2 linked regions of the Companilactobacillus allii genome follow. The protein of the gene in region 1 interacts with the protein of each later gene in a pairwise test. Links are inferred from orthologs where the notes say so. Each region holds a gene or a part of one and is shown in the gene's direction. Other genes may lie near its edges. The genes, in order: pepT and tpiA.

Evidence for each region.
Region 2: the proteins of pepT (region 1) and tpiA interact in binary tests that used the Escherichia coli proteins (3 or more experiments, as listed by UniProt). The link is inferred for Companilactobacillus allii from one-to-one orthologs.

The regions. Positions count from the first base shown.
Region 1 is NZ_CP019323.1:1,941,853-1,951,977, forward strand. What follows is about bases 1,401-4,205. They hold pepT (peptidase T), read left to right. Parts: upstream 1,401-2,081; coding sequence 2,082-3,329; downstream 3,330-4,205. Other genes in these bases: BTM29_RS09615 (Nif3-like dinuclear metal center hexameric protein), read left to right, coding at 1,401-2,068; BTM29_RS09625 (C39 family peptidase), read left to right, coding at 3,618-4,205. Also shown: BTM29_RS09605 (SAM-dependent methyltransferase), read left to right, coding at 1-579; BTM29_RS09610 (tRNA (adenine(22)-N(1))-methyltransferase), read left to right, coding at 588-1,277; more of BTM29_RS09615, read left to right, coding at 1,277-1,400; more of BTM29_RS09625, read left to right, coding at 4,206-4,814; BTM29_RS09630 (C40 family peptidase), read left to right, coding at 4,830-6,290; BTM29_RS09635 (2-hydroxymuconate tautomerase), read left to right, coding at 6,437-6,622; BTM29_RS09640 (DUF2075 domain-containing protein), read left to right, coding at 6,694-7,890; BTM29_RS09645 (TetR/AcrR family transcriptional regulator), read left to right, coding at 8,813-9,433; BTM29_RS09650 (helix-turn-helix domain-containing protein), read right to left, coding at 9,423-10,125. UniProt on the Escherichia coli protein: Cleaves the N-terminal amino acid of tripeptides.
Region 2 is NZ_CP019323.1:1,480,049-1,490,166, forward strand. Bases 4,982-7,779 are described here. They hold tpiA (triose-phosphate isomerase), read left to right. Parts: upstream 4,982-5,903; coding sequence 5,904-6,656; downstream 6,657-7,779. Other genes in these bases: BTM29_RS07190 (phosphoglycerate kinase), read left to right, coding at 4,982-5,883; eno (phosphopyruvate hydratase), read left to right, coding at 6,740-7,779. Also shown: BTM29_RS07165 (IS1182 family transposase), read left to right, coding at 1-1,410; BTM29_RS07170 (MurR/RpiR family transcriptional regulator), read right to left, coding at 1,385-2,110; BTM29_RS07180 (sugar-binding transcriptional regulator), read left to right, coding at 2,441-3,481; gap (type I glyceraldehyde-3-phosphate dehydrogenase), read left to right, coding at 3,520-4,548; more of BTM29_RS07190, read left to right, coding at 4,669-4,981; more of eno, read left to right, coding at 7,780-8,041; BTM29_RS07205 (lectin-like domain-containing protein), read left to right, coding at 8,212-10,118. UniProt on the Escherichia coli protein: Involved in the gluconeogenesis. Catalyzes stereospecifically the conversion of dihydroxyacetone phosphate (DHAP) to D-glyceraldehyde-3-phosphate (G3P).

The DNA.
Region 1 (10,125 bases):
AAAATTCAAGAAGAAAATTTGACTGATCAAATGGAAGTTATACTAGAAGATTATCGTGAAATTGATGAGAAATTTGACCACGTTGTTTCTGTTGGTATGTTTGAGCATGTTGGTGAGACTCACCTTGAAAACTACTTTAAGCAGATCAAGAATTTGTTGAAGCCAAATGGTACTGCCCTTATTCATGGTATTACTGGCCAACATCCTGGTTTGGGTGTTGATCCATGGCTTGTAAAATATATTTTTCCAGGTGGCTATATTCCTGATATTAAGGAAAATGTTGGTCATATTATGGATGCTAAGTTACAAATCGATGATTTAGAGCCATTAAGACGTCACTATCAAAAGACAGTTGAGATTTGGCACCACAATTTCTTAAAAGTTGAAGATAAAGTTAATGAAATGTATGGAGAAAAGTTCGTACGTATGTGGGACTTATATCTTCAAGCTTGTGCTGCTTCATTCCAAAGTGGTAATATCGATGTAATTCAATACTTACTTACAAATGGTCCTAGTGGAACTACATTACCAATGACTCGTGAATATATGACAGACTTGGATAAAAAGACTGCAGAATAGAGGATAAAGTGACTTTATTATCGAATAGATTACAAGCCGTTTATCAAATGGTAGAAGCTGGAGCAAGAGTTGCCGATATTGGTTCCGATCATGCTTATTTACCAGTTGAATTAGTTGAAACAAAAGTTGTTGACTACGCTATTGCCGGTGAAGTCGCAATTGGACCAATGTCTAGATCAAAAGAAGATGTTGAAAAATTTGGTTTAAGCAAAAAAATTGATATTAGACTCGGTGATGGATTAGCCGTTATTAATCGAGAAGATAAGATTGATACAGTGGTAATTGCCGGGATGGGTGGTATTTTGATTTGTGATATTTTATCACGATCAACAATGGAACAACTGTCGAATGTCAATACATTGATTTTGCAGCCTAATATTGGTGAACCTTTAGTAAGACATTGGTTAATTGAACATGATTTTGAAATTATAGATGAAGACATTCTTTCTGAGGATCATCACGATTATGAAATTATTAAGGCACGTAAAAAAGCTTCAGTTGCAGGATTAACTGAGGCACAATATTTAATGGGTCCAATTCTAATGACAAAAAAATCCGATGCCTTTATAAATAAATGGCAACGAAAATTGAATGGATACCGTAAGGCCGTTGATAATATGCATAATGCAAAAAAAATTGATGAGACCAAGATAAATAGAATGAAACAATATATTAAATATGTTGAGGAGATTTTATAATGGTTAAAGTTCAAGATGTTATTGATCAGGTTGAAGAATATGCTCCATTATCAATTAAAATGGATGGAGATCCAACTGGATTTCAAATTGGTGATAGGACTCGTGAAGTTAATCGAGTAATGACCACTTTGGATGTCAGACCAGAGGTCGTTCAAGAAGCTATCGATAAAAAAGTCGATTTGATCTTGGCACATCATCCCATTATGTTTAGAGCCGCAAAAAATTTGGATTTATCATCGGCTCAAAATAAAATGTATAGTGATTTGTTAAAACACGATATTTCTGTTAATGCTTCTCATACTAATATGGATAAGGCACATGGTGGAATGAATGATTGGCTAATAGAAGAACTGAAATTGGAAAATATCAGTTATCTTGATCCAGATGATGAGTACTCGATTGGAAGAGTTGGTGAATTAGCTGAGCCAATGGACTTATTAGATTTTGCTAAAAAAGTTCGTGACACTTATAATCTACCTAATTTAAGATATGTTAAATCACAGTTTGGTCAACAAGTTAAAAAGGTCGCTATAATCGGTGGAGATGCCGGTAAGTTTTACCCTGAAGTAAAAGAGGTTGGTGCTGATACATTTATTACTGGAGATGTTTATTATCATACTGCCCACGATATGATGGCTAGCGGATTAAATGTTATTGATCCAGGACATCATATTGAAGCAATTTTTATTAAGAAAATGGCAGAATTGCTCAATAGTTGGAAAAAAGCTAATCATTGGGATATAGATATAGTACAATCAGAAGTAAGTACAGAACCATATAATTTTATTTAGGGAGTGTGTGGAAATGGCAATAAAATACGAAAAGTTAGTACCACGTTTCTTGGGTTATGTAAAACAAAATACTCGTTCTGATGAGAATTCAGATACAATTCCTTCAACAAAGAGACAAACGGTCTTTTTGAATAAATTAGCTGATGAATTAAAAGGAATTGGTTTGAGTGATGTGAAAATCAATCCAGTTAATTCATACTTAACTGCTGAACTTCCATCAAATTTGAATTACGATGTCCCAGTTCTTGGACTAATTTCTCATGTCGATACTGCTGACTTTAATTCAGAAGATATTAAACCCAAAATCGTAGAGAATTATGATGGAAAGAGTGTTATTAAACTTGATGAAGAGGGTAAGTATACCCTTGATCCTAAAGTCTTTCCTTCATTAAAAAATTATGGTGGTCAAACGCTTATTACAACTAGTGGTGATACATTATTAGGCTCAGATGATAAGTCCGGTGTTACAGAGATTATTACAGCAATGGAATATTTGATTAATCATCCTGAAACAAAACATGGAAAAGTCAAAATAGGATTGGGTCCTGATGAAGAAATCGGAACTGGTTCATTAAAATTTGACGTTGATGATTTTGGTGCAGACTTTGCATATACTGTCGATGGTGGACCTGTTGGACAACTAGAATATGAAACATTTAGTGCAGCAAGTTTAAAGGTTTATATTACTGGTAAAGACGTTCACCCGGGTTCCGCCAAAGATATTATGATTAATGCAGTTAACATTGCTACTGAATTCCAAACAGCATTACCTGATGATGAAGTTCCTGAAAAGACTGATGGTCGTCAAGGATTCAATCATTTATTGGAAATCAAAGGTACTGTAGATAGTGCATATATGGATTATATCTTACGTGACTTTGACCGTGATGGATTGGAAGCTAGGAAGAACTTAGCAACCAAAATTGCCAAATCACTGAATGATAAGTATGGTGAAGGGGTCGTTAGACTTGATATGCATGATGAATATTATAATATGATCGATGTTATCAAGGACCATATGGATGTTGTCAAGGTTGCCGAAAAGGCATTGAATAATCTTGGCATAACACCCGATGAAGAACCTGTACGTGGTGGTACTGATGGTTCCACAATTTCATTTATGGGTCTACCAACACCAAACCTATTTGCTGGTGGTGAGAATATGCATGGACGCTTTGAATATGTAGCTGAAGAATCTATGGAAAAAGCAGTTGATGTAATTCTTGAAATCATTAAAATCAATAAAGATAATAAAAAATAATTAGTTTTATATTTAAGTAGAAGACACCTTTTGGATAAATTCCAAAGGGTGTTTTTTTACATCCTAAGTAGCCATAATGGCAAAAATGAATAATTTACTAGAATTTTTAGTAAAAGGTGCTTCATTTGTCCAATAAGCTGATTTATACTGTATATATGAAGATAATAGTATTTACTGCTGTTTATGGATATTTTCGACACAATAAAAAGCGTTGATGCTACTGAATAGAATTCAGTAATATCAACGCTTTTTGTGGATTATTTTTTGATTTATTAGGGGGGGGGAAGTATGAGATACAGAAGAAAACTACTTTATGCCACATTATTTACATCTAGTTGTCTATTTTCAACAAATATTGTTAAAGCAGATGATGTTGAACCATTAGGAGAAAGTGTAGCTGTTAGTCAGAGTGCACCAAAAGAACCAACAACTAATGATCAAAGTTCAGCGTCTACTACGGAAGCTAATATAGATACAACTAGTGTAGATAAAACGACTGATAATAATACATCAGTTCAGACTCAAGATACACAAGTAAATCAAGCCACTAAACAAGTACAATACAAAGAAAACTTGGATGGTGTCTATTCTACTAATGATCAGATTACTTATCTATATAAACAGGATGGTACGCAGGTTAAAAATCGTGCTTTGTCAGCAAATACATCTTGGTACACAGATAAACGCCAAACTATGAACGATGGATCTATTTATTATCATGTTGCTACTAATGAATTTGCTAACGGTAATGATGGTACTTATAAACCTTATGTTCAAGCATTTTCTGGTAATGCCACCGTTGTTTATAAGGATGGATCCGATATTCATGATTTTGAAGGTTACGGCAATAAAGCTACTTATGTTGGCAATAATTTACAAACAGGAAGCAGTTGGAAAATAAGTAATCACGCCAAAATTGGTAATAAAGAATGGTATCAGATTGGTAGTAATACTTGGGTACCTCAAGATTACATCGTGGTTAATGATGGTCAATATGAGGATGCTGATTGGATATCAGGTGTACCACTTATTTCTCAGCGTCCAGAATTACCAAATGGTTGTGAGATTACGGCTGTAACAATGATGTTGCAATATGCAGGTGCCAATGTTGACAAGATGCAGATGGCTAGGGAGATGCCAAGAAGTAGTAATTCGGATTACGGGTATATTGGTCAACCTTGGAATGGAACAGGTATTACTATTTTCCCACCAGCTCTTATGAACTTAGTAGAAAAATATACAGGTACTGCTAAGAACTTAACAGGTCAGGGGTTTGATGCTATCAAGTATCAAATCAATATTGGTCATCCAGTGGTGACTTGGAATACACTACATGGTTTTCCTTATCATGCTTTGGTTGTTACTGGTTATGATTCAAAGTACGTTTATTACAACGATTGTTGGACTGATCAGACAACACAAATGGGAATTAATCAATTTATCAATAATTGGGATACACAAAAAAGACGAGCAATTAGTTATTAAGAGGGAAATTTATAAATGAAGAATAGAGCTAAATTAGTAATGATTTGTGGTTTTGCATTAACAACCTTTCTAGCAGTTCAACAAAATGTAAAGGCCGATACAATCGATTCACAGCAAATTGAAAACGTAAATGTTAATGGTGTACCGAACGATAATACTCAGGTGGCACAATCTACAGTGCAAGATTCAGATACGATTCAAAATTCAAGTAATAATGATAACGCATCGTCAAATGATACTACTAAAGACGCATCTGTGAATACAGAAATACCTCAAACTTCAAGTAGCGATACACAAGGTAATTCAGCTTCCACACAGGCCGATTCGAATGCGACAAATGTTACACAGATTGATGGAGTAGTTCAAACTAATAAAGTAACTTATTTATATACGCAAGACGGATCTCAAGTTAAGAATCGTGCTTTAGGGGCTAATACTCCTTGGATAACTGACCGTATGTTGAATCTAAATGGTTCAAAGTATTATCGGGTTGCTACCAATGAATACACAAATAGTAATGATGTAACTATTCAATACGGTGAATCAAATGCTGGTGTAGTTCGTGTTAAGCAAGATGGGGGAGCTAATTACAAACAAGTAGATAGTGGCTTTATTAGAAATGGTCAGCCTAACCAAGCTCCTAGTTCAGTTTGGAAGTATAACAAGACAGATAATTCTAATGGATTGACATACTATCAAATTGCTAATAATGATTGGTTGGACAGTGATGATGCCACAATTGCTCCAGCATATCAAAATCCCAATAGTTGGCTACAGATTCAAAATACTCAAATTCAACCATCCGGTGGTTCAGTAGGTTATGACTTATACAACGGTGTTGAAGGAATTAAGACTTATTTAGTTAGAAAGTATTTTGGTTATTCTAATTCACACACAATATATGATAGTTCAGTTGCTTCATCAGTTAGAAATTTTCAATCGCGTAATGGACTAGCTGTTACAGGTATCGTTAACTTAGATACTTGGAAGGCTATGGGTTACTCAGAGGCTGATTGGTATGGTATTGATTCATACGTAGCTCCTCTTCAAACAAGTATTACAAGTACTCGCTCTGATCACATTGAAGCAATGATTAAATATATGGGCAAATCTTGGGTTTCTGGTGCTGCCTCAATGCCAGCTTATGGTGTTGATTGTTCTGGATTAGTTACTCAAGCACTGTATGCTACGGGTATTGATTCAGCTCCAATTTCAAATATTCAACATGCACAACCAGGACATGAATGGAATAGTCGTGATTATTGGGCAGATAATAGACTTCCTCGTGTCAATTTCAATAGTCGTCAACGGGGAGACTTGATCTTTTTTGCAGACCCATCAACAGGCGTCGTATGGCATGTCGGTATTTTGTTGAATGCAGATACAATGATTGAATCATGGCCATTTGCTGTTCAAGAACATTCAATCTATTCTTCACGTGGAACTATTGTTGGGGTCAAACGTGTCTTTTCTTAATCAGTAAATATAACAAATAGTAGGTTTAAAAAGCATTTAGATTATGAGATAATTTAGGTGCTTTTTATTTTGTATAAGTTTAGGTTTGAAGTCAATATGAAGTAAAAATTAGACGTTTAATCGTCGGATGAATAAGGAGAAAAATTATGCCATTAGTACATATCGAACTTATTGAAGGTCGCAGTCAAGATCAACTTAAGACATTAGTTAAGGATGTGACAGATGCTATCGTTAAAGATACTGGTGCACCTGCAGAACATGTTCACGTTATTTTAAATGAAATGAAAAAAGACCGTTACGCAGTTGGCGGAGTTTTAAAAAGTGATGAGTAATTCTTAGTTTCTAAATTAGGCCTGTATTTGCTAAGAGCAAGTATGGGCTTTTTATTTTGTTAGGAGATATTATGTTAGACTCAGTTTTACCAAATAAACATCTTACTGATGAGCAGCAAGATGTTTTTAAGAAGATATTGGCATTTTGTAAAAGTAACTCTGCTAACCAGGTGAAGGGACTATTTCAATTAAATGGGGATGCAGGAACCGGCAAAAGTGTAATATTGACACAATTGTTTTTGACAATTGAACAAAATGCCAAAAAAGATGGATCAGATAATTATTTTTTGGTTAATCATCCTGAGTTATTGAAAGTATATCAAGATAATGCTACTGAATTTTCTGTATTACGAAAAAATAGATTCTTGCGGCCAACTAGTTTTATTAATACTATGAATAAGAATAATAAAACGGCAGATATTGTTGTTATTGATGAAGCTCATTTGTTATTAAGTGAAACGGATAAATATAATAATTTTGAACAAAATAATCAACTTGAAGAGATTATAAAATTAGCAAGGACAGTAATTATTGTTTATGATGAGAATCAAGTTTTGAAATTAAAAAGTTATTGGTCACAGGAAGTGATTGATAATTTGGTAAAACGTTTTGAATTACAATACGAGATGAGTACATTACGTAATCAAATGCGTATGCTGGCACCAGATTCAGTCATAAATTGGATTAATGATTTGACTAGGAACTTAAAAATAAATCCAATTTATTCGAATAATACAGAATATATCGACGGATCTACTAAAAACTATAAATTTAGGATTTACAATGATGCGGAAAAAATGTATCAGCAGATATGTCGCGATAATGATAATTATAAAAGATCTAGGATAGTAGCGACTGCAGATTATCCTTCAACGTTGGATGGTAATAAACATTACGTTAACGAGGGGAATTTCCATCTTCCTTGGGATCAGTATAATTACGATAAAATAACTTGGGCACAAAAGGATTCAACTATTAATGAAATTGGTTCAATTTATACGGTGCAAGGTTTTGACTTGAATTACGTTGGTGTAATAATGGGGCCATCGATTGAATACGCCGGGGATGGTAAGATACGTATCAATATTGATGCATACGAAGATCAAGAGGCGTTTAAAAAACGTCATAATAATGATTTGGTAGATATTTATGATGCAAAAGAAGCGATAATTCTTAATTCGATGAATGTATTACTTAAACGTGGAGTTAAAGGAGTGTATATTTACTTTCATGATTCACGCATATATGATTTTTTGGAGAAAAGCTAAGGCTTTTCTTTTTTTGTGGCATAGAGGTTACATAATTTAAGTTATACGAAGCCGTATTCTAAGAGTACAATTCAATTTTGCTTTTGTCTTAAAGTTGATCGTTGAAGAGTAGTAATGAGAATTACGCAATACATGTACATCTTAACTTTCGCTTTAAAATTCTAATGAGTACTAAAGAAGATGTTGATATTATTAGCAAGGTCAAATTGTTTAATCCATTCAAATTTATAGTAGATAACATTCTTATATTGCTATTACAATTTTGGTGAGAAAATTCAGTGATCCATTTTTTTGAGTAACTTGAATATTAGATTATTATAGCCAATTAATTGTAGTAGGGGAGTTTGATTTAAATGTGAATTTGGAATCAATCATGTATTTATTTTGGTGATGCTATTCTTACATATGACAGAAAATTTTTAACAATTTTATGAGCTAGTTTGATAATCAAGAATCTAGTAGTTCATTGCATAAGCATAAAAGTATACTTTCTAAGTATTGCTTTACTATCACAACATAATGTTGCGTAAAGCAGAATGAATTAATTGTTGATTATTGATTCACCATATTAATACAACACATTGTATTTGGACAATTAACCATCTATCTTTGATATTATTCATATTACTGATTCAACTTTATAGTACTGCTGAATTAGAAAACAATTCGGATAAAGCTTGTGATAACAAGTGGTTGTTGTTGGAGTTAATAGGGTATTTAAGATTCTTTGACAGTTGATTTACCTTAATAGTTGAAATTTATATTGCTATATTGTAGGACTTTGCAGTATGTTTCACTTCAATGGATGATGTGGTATAATCTATTTAAACATACATGGTGTTGCTTAGAGAATGTAATAGATTATCACGAATATAGCAGCACTTTACAATATACGACGTAACGTTGGATTAGTGAGGATATTATGCAAAGATTAACTAAAACAGATGAGAATATAAAAAAATCCTTCATCGATTTGATGAAGGATAAAGGTTTTGAACATTTAACTATTAGTGATATTACTGCTAAAGCGAAAATTAATCGTAGTACTTTTTATGCTCATTATGAGGATAAGTATGCTTTGGAAAAACATTTTGAAGACCTTATTTTAAACGAGCTTAGTGAACAATTAAATAATAATTTGGATTCAACTGTGAAATATCAGGATATAAAAAATGGTGTTGAAGTATATCCTGTGATGAATACAATTATAGATTACATTGAATCTGAGTTTGATTTGATCAAGGTATTGATGAGTAGTAGTGGAACAACACTTGAAAGTCGCATGAAAGACGTTTTATATCAAATTGTTGATCAGGGATTATACTTGGCCAAAGGGAACGATGAGATGGTTGATAAAATTCCTAATGATTATGCATACGAAATTGTTGTGTCAGGAATATTAAATACAATAAAATTTTGGCTGTTTAAAGACAAACCAGAGGATAAAGAGACAATAGTGGATATCATTATGAAAACACGTTATTTGAGTCCATATGATCTGTTGGGAGTCGATAATCAGTTTGGCAAGACAATTAAGGTTTGATTTTTAATTCGTTGATGTTATGTTCACTCATCAAATTCTTTATATCCTTTAGCAAGGCCTGGTTACTATTGTATTCAGCAAAGGCTATTGAGGTGGTCAAGGAGTGACTTAGTCGATTGTAATCAATTGGTAAGGTGTTAAGAGTATTTTTAGCAGCAAGAAAATAGAGCGTATCAGTGAATTCACCAGTAAAAAACTCGTTGAATTTGTGTAAGCCAAGTTGAATCAAGGTATTACTCCGTATAAAGTCCTTGTTGTTTGTATAGCGAGTAGCCATTTGTGTGATCATTAATCGATAATAGTAAAACTCGGTACTGGATTTTATAGTCAGATTTTCTATATTTGAGAATGCTAAATCATAGTAGTAATCAGTTTTAGTGATTTGGTTCTTATTCATATAAATCAAGCCTAATTCTGCGTATATAATTGTTCCCCAAAATGTTTTGTGGTTTTGTAGAAGTTCTAGAGAATAGTTCAATTGAAAGATAGCCTCATCATTATTTTGCTCATCTTTTGCAATTAATGCCGATATAAAATGGAGATGTGCTTTTTCCAAAGAGGGTAGAGGATCTTCTTTTATTGTGGAAATTGTTGATTTTACGATTTCCATTTTTTTGTTTTGAATGGCATTATCCATTACTTGAAATTTGTCTAAAAATAGATTACTGGATGGCAAAGATGAGAACTCTGAA
Region 2 (10,118 bases), 460 kb from region 1 along the record:
ACTCAAGAACACGTTCCTTCATATCGCACAATTGCACGCTTTATAGTTTCCGACGAAGCTATGGAGATGATTCAATCAAGTTTTGAATCTATGCGTAGCTTTTTAGTTGAACATAACTTGATTGACGATTGTGTATTTATTGATGGGACCAAGATTTTGGCGAATGCCAATAAATATTCGTTTGTCTGGAAGAAGAAAATCATTCATTATGATGATTTAAACCGCGAAAAAGCTGAAGTCATTCTAAATGAAATAAAAGAAGTTGAAACCACTGCCTTTTCAGAATCATTACCCATGGACTATGATAATTTAGATTTGACTATTGCTAAGTTAGAAGAACGAATTGAACAATTGGATTTAAAAGTAGAAGAAACCAAGAAAATCTCTCCTAACCCTGCGAAGCGGGTGCGGAGAATAATGAAATCCAAGTTAAACAAGACAAAACATATCAGTGAGAAGCATGATAAATATTCAGAAGATATGAAGATTTTTGGTGAACGTAATAGCTTTTCAAAAACTGACCATGACGCTACATTCATGCGAGTCAAAGAAGACCCAATGCAAAACGGACAACTGAAACCTGGATATAACCTACAGATTGCCACTAGTAATCAATTTACCTTGGATTATGATCTGTTCTGGAATCCAACCGATACTCGTACCTTGATTCCATTCCTCAAAACTCTGGAGACCCACCGAGTTTTAGGACGTTTCATAGTGGCTGATGCAGGATATGGTTCAGAATCTAACTACAGATATATTGAAGATGAATTACTAGACCAAACTTCCTTGATTCCTTACGGTACGATGCTCAAGGAAAATAGTCGTAAATGGAAATCAGATGAAAAGAAAGTTCTAAACTGGGACTACCATGATATCGATGATTATTACATTGATCCCAACGGTGTTAGATTCAACTTTCTAAGAGTTACTATTAGAACCGATAAATATAAATTTAAAAGACAGTTTCGTTGTTATAAAGCCGAATCAAAAGATGAGAATCAAGAAATAATTGATGCGGCATTTAATAAAAGTGGAGGTGTCAGATATATTTATATTAATTCTGAATGGGAATATTTCAAAGCACATGAACGAGAGAAGCTTTATGGTAAAGTTGGGGCAAAAATATATGCCCAACGAAAAATCGATGTAGAACCGGTTTTTGGACACCTTAAGGCTTATTTGCATTTTACCAGGTTCACGGTTCGTGGAACTGATAAAGTCAAAAGCCAAATGGGATTAGCCTTAATGGCAATGAATATGGGAAAACTAGCCAAAAGAATGGCTTTTTCTTTAAAAAACAAAAGGACCAGAACAGGAAATCTTCGGATTTCCAAGTTCTGGTCTTATTTTTTATGGAGTTTTGTCACAAGCTCTTTATTTATCAAAGCCGTTCATAGAGGCCTATGATATGTTCGAATAGTAATAATATATTGGGGAAAAAGTCATTTGAAAATTGATTATAGTCATCCAAAGGGTAGTCATCTTTGCATGTTATAGGAAGATTTGAAATATAGTTAATTGAGCTTTCTTTATTACCAGTGATACTAATAACTTTAATATCCTCGTCCTGTGCCATTTTGACCTTATCTAAAACTTGTTTTGTTTCGCCAGATTTAGAGATTACGATCAGTAATCCAATGTTATTTAAATTGTTTTCAAATACTCCAATGGAATCACCACCGGTAGATATTAAACATTTTTTACCTAGAATCAATAGCTTTTTATAAAAATATTCGGCCACTGTTGAAGAGAACCCAGTAGCATATATATAGATAAATTTTTCCTCTTGTTCAGAAATTAATTTGGCAAATTTTTTAAATGAAACTTCAGTAGTGTCCACCACTATACTATTGATGTCAGTAGATGGTTGTTTTATAGGTGTGTCTTTCATAATATATTCCGCAATTCGATAGTGCATTTCAACAAATCCGGAATATCCCAATTTTTGTGCTAATCTCATCACAGTTGAGGTAGAAGTGTAGTTTGCTTTGGCGACTCCACGGACGCCTAAGTCCAGCACAGTGTTATTATTATCTAGTAAGAATTGTAGAACTTGTCTTTCATTTGAAGAAAGTTTATCGCTATTCTTAAACTTAGAGATGTTCATAAGACTGCCTCCAATAAAATTTTAGATAAAAAAATGCGCCACGTGGGAATCGAACCCACATCCCAGGAACCGGAATCCTATGTGCGATCCATTACACTAGCGGCGCAATTACGCTTACAATTCTATCGCAAGTGTATAGTAAATGTAAATTGCAAAAAAAAATTCACAAAGATAGATGTTTTTAGGTGATATTACTTGAAATAATCACAGGACCAGTTATAATAATCAGTGTGCTTAGGAGATTAATGGTTCGACTGAGCTATTATTTTTTGAGTATATGGGTCGTAAACAGACATACAGGGACGACACATGTCCCATGGAGTATATCAAATGACTAATAATGAAGATTTAGAATTGCTTGATTTAATTGCCCCAGACTTCATTAAAACTGTGGAAAAGCGATTTATGATTCTTCAGAACATACTATTAATGGAACCTGTGGGACGCAGAACTCTTGCTGATGATTTGAACGTTACAGAACGAAGCCTTCGAACAGAGACTGATTTACTTAGGAAACAAGGTTTGATTATTTCCTCTAAGTCAGGGATGTCTCTTACTAGAAATGGTAGACATGTAACAGATCATCTGGGAAAAATGCTAGCTGATTACCAAGGAGTTGCTCTTTTAGAGAAACAACTTAGTCAGAAGTTAGGAATCTCTCGTTGTATAGTTTTACCGGGTAATTCCGATAAGCAAGCACGTGTGATTGATTCATTTGGTAGACGATTGAGTCAATTACTTGGATCAATTCTTCCAACTGGTGAAGCGTTAATATCGGTAACCGGTGGAAGAACGATGGCAAGAGTTGCAAGAAACTTTTCACCAGACTTATCCAAGAATAGAAAATTAATTTTCCTACCTGCTAGAGGTGGAGTGGGAGAATCGGTTGAAATTCAAGCGAATAATGTCTGCGCTGAAATGGCGGATAGAACTAAGGGTCAGTACCGGGCTATGTATCTTCCAGAAGATATTAGTGAAGAAAGTTTTGAATCTCTTCAAAAAGAGACTTCAATTAAGTCGGTACTTGATTTAATATATAGGAGTGATGTTGTTGTTCACAGCATCGGTTCAGCAAGTATCATGGCTGATCGTAGAAACTTGTCACGAGAAGAAAAGATGGACATCGTAGAAAAAGGTGCTGTTTCTGAAGCTTTTGGAGATTTCTTCGATCAAAGTGGTAGACTTGTATATAAGGTACCTAGGATTGGACTTCATGTCCGGGACCTTGATAGAATTAAGTATGTGATTGCGGTTGCTGGTGGGTCAAATAAGGCCAACGCAATTCAATCATATATGAAAAACGCACCTGCTCATACAGTACTCATTACTGATGAAGGTGCCTCAAAACTGATTTTAAGGGCTAACCCTTAAAAATATATTTTTTAATTTCCTGAAGGAGGAATTTTTGTATGACTACAAAAGTTGGTATTAATGGATTTGGACGTATCGGTCGTTTGGCATTCCGTCGCATTGCTGATCTTCAAGCACAAGGCAAGACTGAATTGGAAGTTGTTGCAATCAACGATTTGACATCACCTGCTATGCTTGCACATTTATTGAAGTATGATACAGCTCATGGTAACTTCAAGGCTGACAAGATCAGTGCTACAGAAAACTCAATCGTCGTTGACGGTAAGACTATTCCTGTATATGCTGAAATGAACGCTGCAGACCTTAAATGGGTTGGCAACGACGGTGTTGACATCGTTCTTGAATGTACTGGATTCTACACATCAACAGAAAAAGCACAAGCTCATATCGATGCTGGTGCAAAACGTGTATTGATCTCAGCTCCATCAGGTGACATGCCTACAGTTGTTTATGGTGTTAACGACGATGTTCTTACAAATGACGTTAAGATCGCTTCAGCTGGTTCATGTACAACAAACTGTCTTGCACCATTAGCTAATGCCGTAAACAAAGAATTCGGTATCAAAGCTGGTACAATGACAACAGTTCACGCATACACAGCTACACAAAAACTTCAAGATGGTCCAGAACGTAAAGGTAATGTTCGTGCTGCACGTGCTGCTGCTGCTAACATCATCCCTCATTCAACTGGTGCTGCTAAGGCTCTTGGCCTTGTTGTCCCAGAACTTAAGGGTAAACTTGATGGACATGCACAACGTGTACCAGTTATCACAGGTTCACTTACAGAATTAGTTGCTACTTTCAACAAAGAAGTTACAGTTGACGAAGTAAATGCTGCCGTTAAGAAATATACTGACAATAACCCTTCATTCGGTTACAACGATGACGAAATCGTATCATCAGACATTATCGGAACATCATTTGGTTCAGTATTTGACCCAACACAAACACAAGTTGTTGGTTCAGGTGCCGGCCAAGTTGTAAAGACTGTTGCTTGGTATGACAACGAATCAGGATTTACTGCACAAATGGTTCGTACACTTGAAAAATTTGCTACATTAAACTAATTCATTAGTTTAACTAGTAACTAATTTAAGATAAAACCTAATTTAGTATGATTTAAATTGGCGGAGGGAGGAAACTCCTTCCGCTTTTTTTTAAGGAAAATATTGGAGGATTTATTTACAATGACTAAACTTATTGTTTCTGACGTTGACGTAAAAGGCAAAAAAGTCTTAATGCGTGTAGATTTCAACGTTCCTATTAAAGATGGCGTTGTCGGCGATACAAACCGTATCGTTGGTGCTATCCCAACAATCAAATATGTATCAGAAAATGGCGGAAAGGTTATCTTGCTATCTCACTTGGGTAGAATTAAGAGTGATGCAGACAAGTTAGCTTTATCATTGAAGCCAGTTGCTGCTAAACTTCAAGAGTTAAGTGGTATGTCTGTTAAGTTCGTACCAACTAACGAAGGTAAAGAACTTGAAGATGCTATCAACGAATTAAAAGATGGCGAAATTCTTCTTATGGAAAACACTCGTTTCCAAGATATCGACAACGACTTTGGTAAACGTGAAAGTAAGAATGATCCAAAACTTGGTGAATACTGGGCATCACTTGGTGACGTATTTATCAACGATGCTTTTGGTACAGCTCACAGAAGCCATGCCTCAAACGTTGGTATCTCAACAGCTATGAAAGCTGCTGGCAAACCAGTTGCTGCTGGATATTTGATGGAAAAAGAAATCAAATTCTTAGGTAACGCTGTTGATAATCCTGTACACCCATTTGTTACAATTCTTGGTGGTGCAAAGGTTTCAGATAAGATCGGTGTTATTGAACATCTAATTCCAAAATCAGATCACATTATTATCGGTGGTGGTATGGCATATACATTCTTGGCCGCTCAAGGTCACAAGATTGGTAAGTCACTATTCGAAGCAGATAAAGTTGAACTAGCTAAGGACCTCCTTCAAAAAGCTGGCGACAAGATTGTACTTCCTGTAGATCACATTATTGCTAAAGAATTCTCAAACGATGCTGAAGCAACAACTACTGATGGTGTTGATATTCCTGATGACGAAATGGCTCTTGATATCGGACCTAAGACAGTTAAGTTATTCCAAGACACTCTAAAAGGTGCCAAGACTGTTGTATGGAATGGACCAATGGGTGCATTCGAAATGAGCAAGTTTGCTGAAGGTACACTAGAAGTTGGACGTGCTATGGGTAACTTATCAGATGCTATTACTATTGTTGGTGGTGGTGATTCAACTGCTGCTGCTAAGAGCCTTGGTATTGCTGATAAATTAACACACATCTCAACTGGTGGTGGTGCCTCACTAGAATATCTAGAAGGTAAAGTATTACCAGGAATTGACTCAATTTCTGACAAATAATTTAAGGAGAGTTTAAATTTATGCGTACACCTATTATTGCGGGTAACTGGAAGATGAACAAAAATCCTAAAGAAACCCAAGAATTTTTAGACGGTATCAAAGGTAAATTACCAGAATCAGGCGTAGAAACTATTATTGGTGCCCCAGCCATTGATCTTACAACACTTGTTGCAGGAGCAGAAGGTACACCATTAAAGACTGCTGCTGAAAACTCATACTTTGAAGAATCTGGTGCATTTACTGGTGAAACTTCACCTAAGGCTCTTGATGAAATGGGCATTGATTATGTAATCATTGGTCACTCAGAAAGACGTCAATACTTCGGTGAAACTGACGAAGATATCAATAAGAAAGCACATGCTATCTTAAAAAACAACATGCTACCTATCATCTGCTGTGGTGAAACACTAGAACAACGTGAAGCCGGAAAAGCTGAATCATGGGTAACAGGTCAAATCGAAGCAGCCGTTAAGGGTGTTTCAGCTTCTGACTTAGCAAAATCAGTTATCGCTTACGAACCAATCTGGGCCATCGGTACTGGTAAAACAGCTACTTCAGATCAAGCACAAGAAATGGTTCACGTAATCCGTGAAAAGATTGCTAGCTTATACGATGCTGACACTGCTGATAAAGTACGTATTCTTTACGGTGGTTCAGTTAAACCTGCTAACGTTAAAGAATTAATGTCTAAAGAAGATATTGATGGTGGACTTGTTGGTGGAGCATCAATGGAGCCAGAATCATTTATCGCTTTAGCTAATTTCAATAAATAATAACTTTGTGTTATATATTTATTTTAATAGTTAAAAAGGTTAAAATTAACTTGTAATAAAATCATAAAGGAGATTTTTAAAATATGTCTGTAATTACTGATATTTTAGGTCGTGAAGTTCTTGATTCACGTGGTAACCCAACTGTTGAAGTTGAACTATATACTGAATTAGGCGGCTTTGGCCGTGGAATTGTTCCATCAGGTGCTTCAACTGGTGAACACGAAGCTGTTGAATTGCGTGATGGCGACAAGTCACGTTTTGGTGGCAAGGGTGTTCTTAAAGCAGTTGCTAACGTTAACGACAAGATTGCTAAAAAGATTGTTGGTATGGACGTTACTGATCAAAGAGGAATCGACCAAGCAATGATCGACCTTGATGGTACAGAAAACAAAGGTAACCTTGGTGCCAATGCTATCTTAGGTGTATCACTAGCTGCTGCACGTGCTGCTGCTGATGAATTAGGTCTTCCATTGTACGAATACCTTGGTGGTCCTAATGCTCACGTACTTCCAACACCAATGATGAACGTTATCAATGGTGGTAAGCATGCTGATAACAACGTTGACTTCCAAGAATTCATGATTGTACCTGTTGGTGCAAAGTCAGTTCATGAAGCCGTACGTATGGGTTCAGAAACTTTCCAAGCACTTAAATCAATTCTTAAAGATCGTGGTTTGAATACTGCTGTTGGTGATGAAGGTGGATTTGCTCCTGACCTTGAAAACAACGAAGCACCATTCAAGATCTTGGTTGAAGCTATTGAAAAAGCTGGTTACAAGCCTGGCGACGATGTTGCTATTGGTTTTGACTGTGCCTCATCAGAATTCTACAACACAGAAACTGGTAAGTACGATCTTAAGGGTGAAGGCGAAAATGGTGCCAGCTTAACAACTGACGAATTTATCGACTTGCTTGACGGAATCGTTGAAAAGTACCCAGTTATTACAATCGAAGACCCACTTGACGAAAACAACTGGGAAGATTGGCAAAAAGTTACAAAGGCTCTTGGTAAGAAAGTACAACTTGTTGGTGATGACTTGTTCGTTACAAATACAGACTACTTGAAGAAGGGTATTGATATGGGAGTATCAAACTCAATCCTTATCAAGCTTAACCAAATCGGTACACTTACAGAAACATTTGAAGCTATCGAAATGGCTAAAGAAGCTGGATTCACTGCTGTTGTTTCTCACCGTTCAGGTGAAACAGAAGATACAACAATTGCTGATCTTGTTGTTGCTACAAATGCTGGTCAAATTAAGACTGGTTCAATGAGCCGTACAGATCGTATTGCTAAGTATAACCAATTGATGAGAATCGAAGATCAACTTGGCGAACAAGCAGAATACAAGGGTATTCACAGTTTCTACAACTTAAACAAGTAATTCATATTTTAAATTGAGACAATCCTTTAGGGTTGTCTTTTTTTATTTCAAATTGTATAAAATGATATTTCATAATTTGAATTATAATATCTTGTACATCAGTTATAATATATTTAATTTAAATTATTAATAATAATTTACTCTATTTTGATCGCACAGGAGAAATCACTATGAGATTACAAGTAAATAAAAGAATTATTTTATATGTAAATTTGATTATATTTAGTTTCTTTGCAATCGTAACTGGTTTGTCCACGATAGATAGCAAGGCAGCAAGTGCTACTGATGATGACTATGATGCCGCGATAAGTAGTGCTCCACAAGGGTTGGATTTAGAAGATATCTTTGTTCCGGGAACTTTCAAGGATAATGTTTCGACTGTTATTGAGGTTAATAATTCTCAAGTTACAGATACAGATGCAGTTAGATTGACGTATGCCAAGAATCAATTGGGTGCAATCTGGTCCACTGATAGTAACTATTTTGATTTGAATAAGGACCAAACAATGTCCATGTGGATGTATTTTGGTGGGACCAAGAATCCCGGTGATGGAATGGCTTTTGTTCTACAAAATGATGACAATGGAACGGGTGCCATATCAACATTTACTTCTAAGAATATTATCGGTCAGACCACAAAAACTCCGGCTGGTGGTGAAACATTGGGAGTTTGGGCAGCTGATCAGGATGGTAGTTTGAAGGATACTGAGAAATTTGCGACGACTGCCATTCAAAATAGTTGGGCACTTGAATTTGATACTTATATTAATGATAGTGATAATTATGCAGCAGCTGGTAGTGCAAGTGCTTTTGATGTTCAGATTTCTGATGCAGGACAACATATTGCGGCCAATTATCCTGGTGATGCAGCCAGTTACTATACCGCTACTAAGAATTATGATTTTACCGGGTTAATAAAGAAATATATTAACTATATGAACCATGGTGGCCTGATCCCTAATGTAGATTTGGCTAATGGGACATGGCATCATCTGACGATGAACTGGGATTCAACGACTAAGGTGATGACTTATAACTTTGATGACATCAATCCGGATGGATCGGATAATCCTGATGCCTTGATGAATAGCTTTACAATTGATACTGATGTATTCGCTTCTACTAATGGACAAGTTCGCTGGGGGTTTACTGGTGCAACAGGTAGTAAGTATGAGAATAACTTAGTTATATTTGAGTCAATTCCAGACTTAGTTAATGCCACGGTAACGCCGTCAATTTATGATGTGACACAAGATAGAGAAATTGCTGATGGTGATTCAATTATTTCCAAGGATGAACTAGAGGTTTCGTACAATCTTGATTACGAAAATGGTAGAAGAGATTGGAAAGATATCGTAGCCAAGATCAAGTTGCCTGGTATTGCGCCTGATCCAGATGATACTAGTAATGATATTGAGAATATAATCTATGATGATACGGCAACTATCACTTATGCTGATGGAGCGTCTGAGACGTTCTCGATTGAAGGGATGACTGAAAATGAAGTCCAATATACGCTAGCGGAGACTCTTTCAGACACAAATCAGAGTGCAACTATTGAATTCACTGGTAATGCAATTGCAGTTAATCGTGATACTGAGATAGGTGAGGAGACATCTACTTTTTCATCTACTAACTTTATTACCCATGTGAATACGCCAAGTTTCACGATTCAATCGGATAAAAGTATTACGATTGCACTTTTGAGTGGTTCAAAACAAACCGTCCAATCAGGAGAAGATGCTAATCTGACGGGTGTTATTTTATACGCCGGTGGAGATGCAGACATTACTAACTCTAGATTTACGGTTAATACAGAATTAAATGGTGAAGTTTTGGATACGGTACAGATGGACGATAATGAAGAAACCGGGATTTTTAAGATCAATATTCCAGCAGGGATATTAAAACCAGGTGACAACGATCTGGATATTTATATAACGGATGAAGTCGGGACAAAGTCCAATGTTGTATCGGCAACTATCACTGTGGCTGGGTATTTGAGCTTTAAAGATGTGTCAGACAGTGTATCGTTTAATCCAATTCATTATATTGGAGAAGCTGGAGTTATCGGTAG